Regions from separate parts of the Bradyrhizobium sp. AZCC 1721 genome, predicted to be linked through region 2. Evidence: predicted binding sites of a transcription regulator. Region 2 holds the regulator's gene; the other holds the start of a gene.

Region 1 (3,414 bases), 380 kb from region 2:
AGACCTTTCGCGGAAGCGTGACTGACGCGGAGCTCACTTACGCATAGCGAGCCGGATTTGCGGGAACGATTTGGCACTGGCGAGTTGAGGCGGCATTGTGAGTGGCGTGGAGTTTCGAAATGCGTAGGTCCAACTGGACGCCATCGATTGCCCCATGAGTTTGACGAAACAATCTACCTGATGGCAGATTATTCCGGCCGACTGGGACGGGCTTTGCGGGAAGCCGACTACGAAGCCACCGATCTCGAACGGTCATTCAGGATCTGATGAGCGGCCAATACAGCAATCCCTTGACGTCATTGCCTTCAATACTGCCGAGCGGTGGCCCGAAGATGTCGCCAGAGAATTACGCCGCCGGTGCGATCTGCAGATGCGCGAACTGCCCTCCTCGCTCTCAGATTCTGTCGAGCGCCATGATGGGCCTGATCGGCGGCAATTGACCTTACGGTTTGCTTAAATCGACTCCGCCGTAACCACAAGATCGCAGAAGGATAGGTCGGAGCACCAGTCGCGCCTGATTGATTTGTAACAGCGGCGCGGTCAAGCAAAGCGGCTTTAGCGAGTTCCAAGCCGGGGTTGAGGGGCCCATGGTCCTAACCTGTGGGTTGTCGCCCGCCAGCATTTGCCTTTTACTATGGCTTCGAAGGTGTCCGTCCGCGAGCGGAGGAGGCATCATCATGATCAACTTGGTGGTGATCAAGGCCATTCGCGCCTGCAACCTTCGCTGCAGCTATTGTTATTACATTAGTTAGCTCCGGACTACGCGGCCTAACTTTTTCTCCCACCTTGAATCAGCGTCGCATAATCGGCGAAGTCAGGGCCGCGCGTAACATCTGCGAGAACAGTCCCCCAAACGAAAAAGGACCAACTTTCGTTGGCCCAGTATCGGGATTAACTCCCTCTGCGAACAGGCCCGATCCCGACGGCCCCGGGGGGCTGGGGGCTGAGGAATCCGGAACCGAAAGGACCGGGCCAACGCAGGATTTTCTTTTCGCAATCTAGCGGGGCGGACGGTTGGCGGAAGTAGGGCAGCAATAAGATTCCGCTAACGATCCCGTGAATCGATATTTCCAGCGATATCGGGCCATCCGCCGCAGTTTCCTTCGTATTTGCACCCCCTTGCGGCGCCCCGCGGTTAGCGCGATCATGTAAATTGGATGACAGGAGGCGCTCCATGACCCTGATATCGGAGGACACCGATCCAAGCGATAGCCGCGCAGTGGCGCGCGTCGCCACTGCGAGCACGCCGCCGAATCGCGTCACGTTCAATCGTCTCGAACTCAACCGTATCCTCAATCTGTATGGGCGCATGGTCGCCGACGGCGAGTGGCGCGACTATGCCATCGACTTTCTGAAAGACCGCGCGGTGTTCTCCGTATTCCGCCGCGCTTCCGAAGTTCCGATCTATCGCATCGAGAAAGATCCGCGGCTCGCGCGCAAGCAGGGCATGTACAGCGTGATCTCGGCGACCGGACTGATCCTGCGCCGCGGCCACGAACTCGAGCGCGTGCTGCTGGTGATCGACCGCAAGCTGGCGGTGGTTTAATCGGCCGGGCTGCTGCGAGCCGGGGCCCATTCTACTTTGCATGGGGTTGTTTTCGCGATTTTGAGTCTGGGCCCTGCGGTGTACCGCCAAAGAGGTGCACGCGTGGCCAGACTACGAGGCGGGGACCGTCGTGCTGCCTTCGCCGAGCGCGCGCTGCATCATGACCGTGTCCAGCCAGCGGCCGAACTTGAGGCCGACGCTGGGATGCGTCCCGATCATCTGGAAGCCGCATTTGGTGTGAACGCCGATCGAGCCGGCGTTGGCGGAGTCGCCGATGACCGCGATCATCTGCCGGTAGCCGCGCGCCTCGCATTCGGCGATCAGCCGCTGCATCAGTTGCAGGCCGATACCGCGCCGGTGCGTGGCCGGCTTCAAATAGACCGAATTCTCCACCGTGAAGCGATAGGCCGGCCGTGGCCGGTAGGGGCCGGCATAGGCGTATCCGATCGCCTGGCCTTCGACGGCGGCGACCAAATAGGGAAAGCCGCCATCCGACAGCGCCCTGAATCGCCGGGTCATCTCGGCGAGGTCGGGCGGGATGAGTTCGAACGTGGCGGTGCCGTAGCGCACCGCGTGCTCGTAGATCTCGGTGATGGCGGGGAGGTCGGCCTCGGTGGCGGGCCGGATTTCGGCAGCGGACATGGGGAAAGGATATCAGGCGACAAATCTGGATCAACGCTCTTTCCGTCATGGCCGGGCATAGCCGTCTGAAGGACGGCGTCGCTTCCGCTCGCCTATGCCCGGCCATCCACGTCTTTGTCGCCACGGCGCAGGGCGTGGATGCCCGGGTCCCGTCTCCGCCGAGGCTTCTCCGCCAAGGCTTCGCCGGGCCCAAGCGCACCCGGTCGCCGAAGCTTTAGTGAAGGCGGCAAGCCGGGACTGACGGTGACTGAGCAAAACAAAAGCCCCGGCCGCGAGGCCGGGGCTTTAACCCTTGAACCTGATCGGCGGCGCTTAGTCGCGCTGGCCGAGGAGCTGCAGGAGCAGCGTGAACAGGTTGATGAAGTTCAGGTAGAGCGACAGTGCGCCGGTAATCGCCGCACGCTCTTCAACGTCAGCGCCTCCCGAAGCGTAGCCGTAGATGTACTCGTTCTTCAGCCGCTGGGTATCCCAGGCGGTGAGGCCCGCGAACACCAGCACGCCGACCACCGAGACGATGAACTGCAGCATCGAACTCGCCAGGAACAGGTTTACCAGGCTCGCGATGATGACGCCGATCAGACCCATGAACAGGAACGACCCCATGCCGCTCATGTCACGCTTGGTGGTGTAGCCATAAAGGCTGAGCGCACCGAAGGTCGCCGCGGTGATGAAGAACACCCGAACGATCGAGGTGTGCGTATACACCAGGAAGATCGACGACAGCGAAATGCCCATCAGCGCCGAGAACACCCAGAACAGCATCTGGGCGGTCGCGGGCCGCAGCCGGTTGATGCCCGCCGAGATCGCGAACACCATCGCCAGCGGCGCGAGGATGAACAGCCACTTCAGCGGGCTGACATACATCGCGTAGCCGAACTGCGTCAGGTAGGCGTTGCCGAACCTGGCGACGGCGCCGGCCTGGTCGGTGGTCACCGCGGCCATGTAGACGCCGAGCGCCGCAAGGCCGGTGATCGCCAGGCCGATGCTCATGTAGTTGTAGATGCGCAGCATGTAGGCGCGCAGACCGGCATCGACGGCCGCAGCGTCAACGCGTCCGGCAGCCCGGCCGAAAGGAGAAGCGTAGTTACGGTCTAGGTCCGACATGGTCGAATTCCCGTTGGTTGCCCGGCGGAGCGCAAGGGTTTGCGGCGCCGGTTAGATTTCTATCTCAGATGTCCCGATCTGCCGACGTTAATCTTACGTCATCAACCCGGCCACTGATCTTG
Region 2 (3,414 bases):
ATCACGCTCACCGTGTTGGCCCTGAATATTGGCGCGCGCATCCTTGGCGCCGAGAGGACATCCAAATGACCGATCTCTCCGTATCCGTGAGTAACGCGAGCGGGCCCGTTCCGCAGGCGACGCTGCCCGAGGCTGCGCCGAAGGTGACCGCGCGCAGTCTGAACTTCTACTATGGCGAGCACCATGCGCTGAAGAACATCAACCTGACGCTCGGCACCCACCGCGTCACCGCCTTCATCGGCCCGTCCGGCTGCGGCAAATCCACGTTGCTGCGGATATTCAACCGGATGTACGATCTCTATCCGGGTCAGCGCGCCACCGGTCAGCTCTTGCTCGACCAGACCAACGTCCTCGACCCCAAGCTCGATCTCAATCTGCTGCGGGCCCGCGTCGGCATGGTGTTCCAGAAGCCGACGCCGTTCCCGATGACGATCTACGAGAACATCGCCTTCGGTATCCGTCTCTACGAGAAGATCTCCAAGTCGGAGATGGACGGCCGGGTCGAGAAGGCGCTGCGCGGCGGCGCCCTGTGGAACGAGGTCAAGGACAAGCTCAATGCAAGCGGCCTCTCGCTGTCCGGCGGCCAGCAGCAGCGGCTCTGCATCGCGCGCACCGTTGCGGTCAGGCCCGAGGTGATCCTGTTCGACGAGCCCTGCTCGGCGCTCGATCCGATCTCGACCGCCAAGATCGAGGAACTGATCCAGGAACTGGCAGAGGACTACACCATCGCCATCGTCACCCATAATATGCAGCAGGCGGCGCGCGTCTCGGACAAGACCGCCTTCATGTATCTCGGCGAGCTGGTCGAATTCGACGACACCAACAAGATTTTCACCTCGCCGCGCGATCGACGTACCCAGGACTACATCACGGGGCGGTTTGGTTAAGGAGATAACAGATGGCTTCTGAGCACACCGCCAAGGCGTTTGACAGCGACCTCCAGGAATTGACGCGTCTGGTCGCCGAGATGGGCGGCCTTGCTGAGCGCATGATCACCGAATCCGTCGACGCGCTGGTCCGCCGCGACGTCGCGCTCGGCAAGCACGTCGTCGCCACCGACGTCGAGATCGACCGCCTGCAGCATCTGATCGAGGAGCGCGCGGTGCTGACCATCGCCCGCCGCCAGCCGATGGCGATCGATCTGCGCGAGATCGTCGGCGCGATGCGGGTTGCCACCGATCTGGAGCGGATCGGCGACCTCGCCAAGAACATGGGCAAGCGCGTCGCGGCGCTGGAGAACGATTTCCAGCCGCTGAAACTGATGCGCGGCCTCGAGCACATGACCGATCTGGTACAATCGCAGGTCAAGTCGGTGCTGGACGCCTATGCCGCGCACGATCTGCCGGCGGCGATGGCGGTGTGGAAGGGCGACGAGGAAGTCGACGCCATCTGCACCTCGCTGTTCCGCGAACTCCTCACCTACATGATGGAGGATCCGCGCAACATCTCGTTCTGCATCCACCTGATGTTCTGCGCCAAGAATATCGAGCGGATCGGCGACCACGCAACCAACATCGCCGAAACCGTGTTCTACATGATCGAGGGTCAGCAGATGCTCGACAAGCGCCCGAAGGGCGACATGACGACGTTTGCCACGACCGTCTCCAACACTTGAGGAAAGCAGAATGAGCGCGCGCATTATGGTGGTCGAGGACGAGGAAGCGTTGACCACGCTGTTGCGCTACAACCTCGACGCTGAAGGCTATGAGGTCGAGACCGTCGGCCGCGGCGACGATGCGGATACGCGGCTGAAGGAGCGCGTGCCCGATCTCGTCGTGCTCGACTGGATGCTGCCGGGCCTCTCCGGCATCGAGCTGTGCCGCCGTTTGAGAGCGCGCCCCGAAACCAAGCAATTGCCGATCATCATGCTGACCGCGCGCGGCGAGGAGAGCGAGCGGGTGCGGGGGCTTGCGACCGGCGCCGACGATTACATCGTCAAGCCGTTCTCGGTGCCGGAACTGCTGGCGCGCGTAAAGGGCCTGCTGCGGCGGGCGAGCCCCGAGCGGCTCGCCACCGTGCTGACCTATGGCGATATCGAACTCGATCGCGAAAAACGCCGCGTCGCGCGCTCGGGCCGCCAGATCGATCTCGGCCCGACCGAGTACCGCCTGCTCGAATTTTTCCTCGAGCACCCCGGCCGCGTCTTCAGCCGCGAGCAGTTGCTCGACAGCGTCTGGGGCCGCGACATCTATATCGACGAGCGCACCGTCGACGTCCATATCGGCCGCTTGCGCAAACTGCTCAACCCCGGCCGCGAGCAGGATCCGATCCGCACCGTCCGCGGCGCAGGTTACGCGCTGGATGACCGGTTTGCGAAGGTGGAGCCGTAGCTGCGTCCGCTGCTATTTCCGCAAGCCCCGCCGTCGTCCCCGCGAACGCGGGGACCGATAACCACAAATCTCGATTGTTGAAACGTGCTGGAGCTCCAGCTCAGCGTAACCACAGACACCTGTGGTTATGGGTCCCTGCGTTCGCAGGGACGACAAGTTGAGATAATGGTGCGCGCCCCTTACCGCGTCTGCTTCGGCTGCTGCCTGCGCCGATCGGCAGCGGGCTGGTAGGCGATGCGCGAGTGGTGGGCGCAATAGGGCAGGCCCGTGAGCGCCTTGCCGCCGCAGAAGAAGAATTCCGGGCTCGAGGGATCGCCGACCGGCCAGTGGCAGGTGGCCTCGTTCAGTTCGAGCAGCGACAGCCGCTGGCTCATCGGCACGACGTTGTCGAAGGCGATCGGATCCGGCTCCATCTCGACTTCGAAGGCGTGTGCCAGCGCGGTGTTGCCGCGCGAGACCGGACGCGACACCCGCATCATCGGCTGGGCGGGGCGTGCCTTGCGCTGCCGCGGGGCGGCCGAGGAGGGGCTCTTGGCACGGCCGGAAAGGCCCAGCCGGTGCACTTTGCCGATTACGGCGTTTCGCGTCACATTCCCGAGTTCCGCGGCGATCTGGCTCGCCGACAATCCGGCTTCCCAGAGCTTCTTAAGCTGTTCGACGCGATCGTCGGACCAGGTCAAAACCGTCATCGTAATCTTCCCTTCGCATCGCGCCGGCCAATCGGGGGCAGCGCTGGCGAGTCATTCGTCTCAAAAATCCCTGCGGTCAGAATCCCTTAGCCCTCGCCGGACGCGCTAACCGCGCCGAACGTTTACGCCTGTACAAAATGGACTCTTAGGGATCAGAACTGCCGCACGAGATGTCGTACCCGACAGCCCAAACGCTACAATATGGCGTGACTCGGGCGCAAGAGTCCGGGCCCGAACGTCCACATGTTCTGACATCTAGGCATTTCACTGCGTGTTTTCCACCACACCGCAATCTTACGGATTTCAGCATCTTGCACTGCAGGAAAGGCGGCTCCGTGGCGTGTTGACAGCGCCCCACGCCCACATAGAATGCCTCTCACGTGCCGCCCTTAAGA

The links. Region 2 encodes PhoB, which activates phosphate uptake and scavenging genes when phosphate is short. Its sites were predicted from a motif close to TGTCATNNANCTGTCAT; they were not measured.
Region 1: V1273_RS33750 (DUF2794 domain-containing protein) is a predicted target of PhoB. The motif match lies at 1,147-1,163, and genes of this name have one in related genera.

The regions. Positions count from the first base shown of each region.
Region 1 is NZ_JAZHSB010000001.1:7,110,615-7,114,028, reverse strand. It holds gene V1273_RS33750 (DUF2794 domain-containing protein) at 1,175-1,546, shown strand; gene V1273_RS33745 (GNAT family N-acetyltransferase) at 1,658-2,188, opposite strand; gene V1273_RS33740 (Bax inhibitor-1/YccA family protein) at 2,501-3,292, opposite strand.
Region 2 is NZ_JAZHSB010000001.1:6,725,902-6,729,315, reverse strand. It holds gene pstA (phosphate ABC transporter permease PstA) at 1-69, shown strand, start outside; gene pstB (phosphate ABC transporter ATP-binding protein PstB) at 66-887, shown strand; gene phoU (phosphate signaling complex protein PhoU) at 899-1,615, shown strand; gene phoB (phosphate regulon transcriptional regulator PhoB) at 1,626-2,330, shown strand; gene V1273_RS32110 (GcrA family cell cycle regulator) at 2,510-3,019, opposite strand.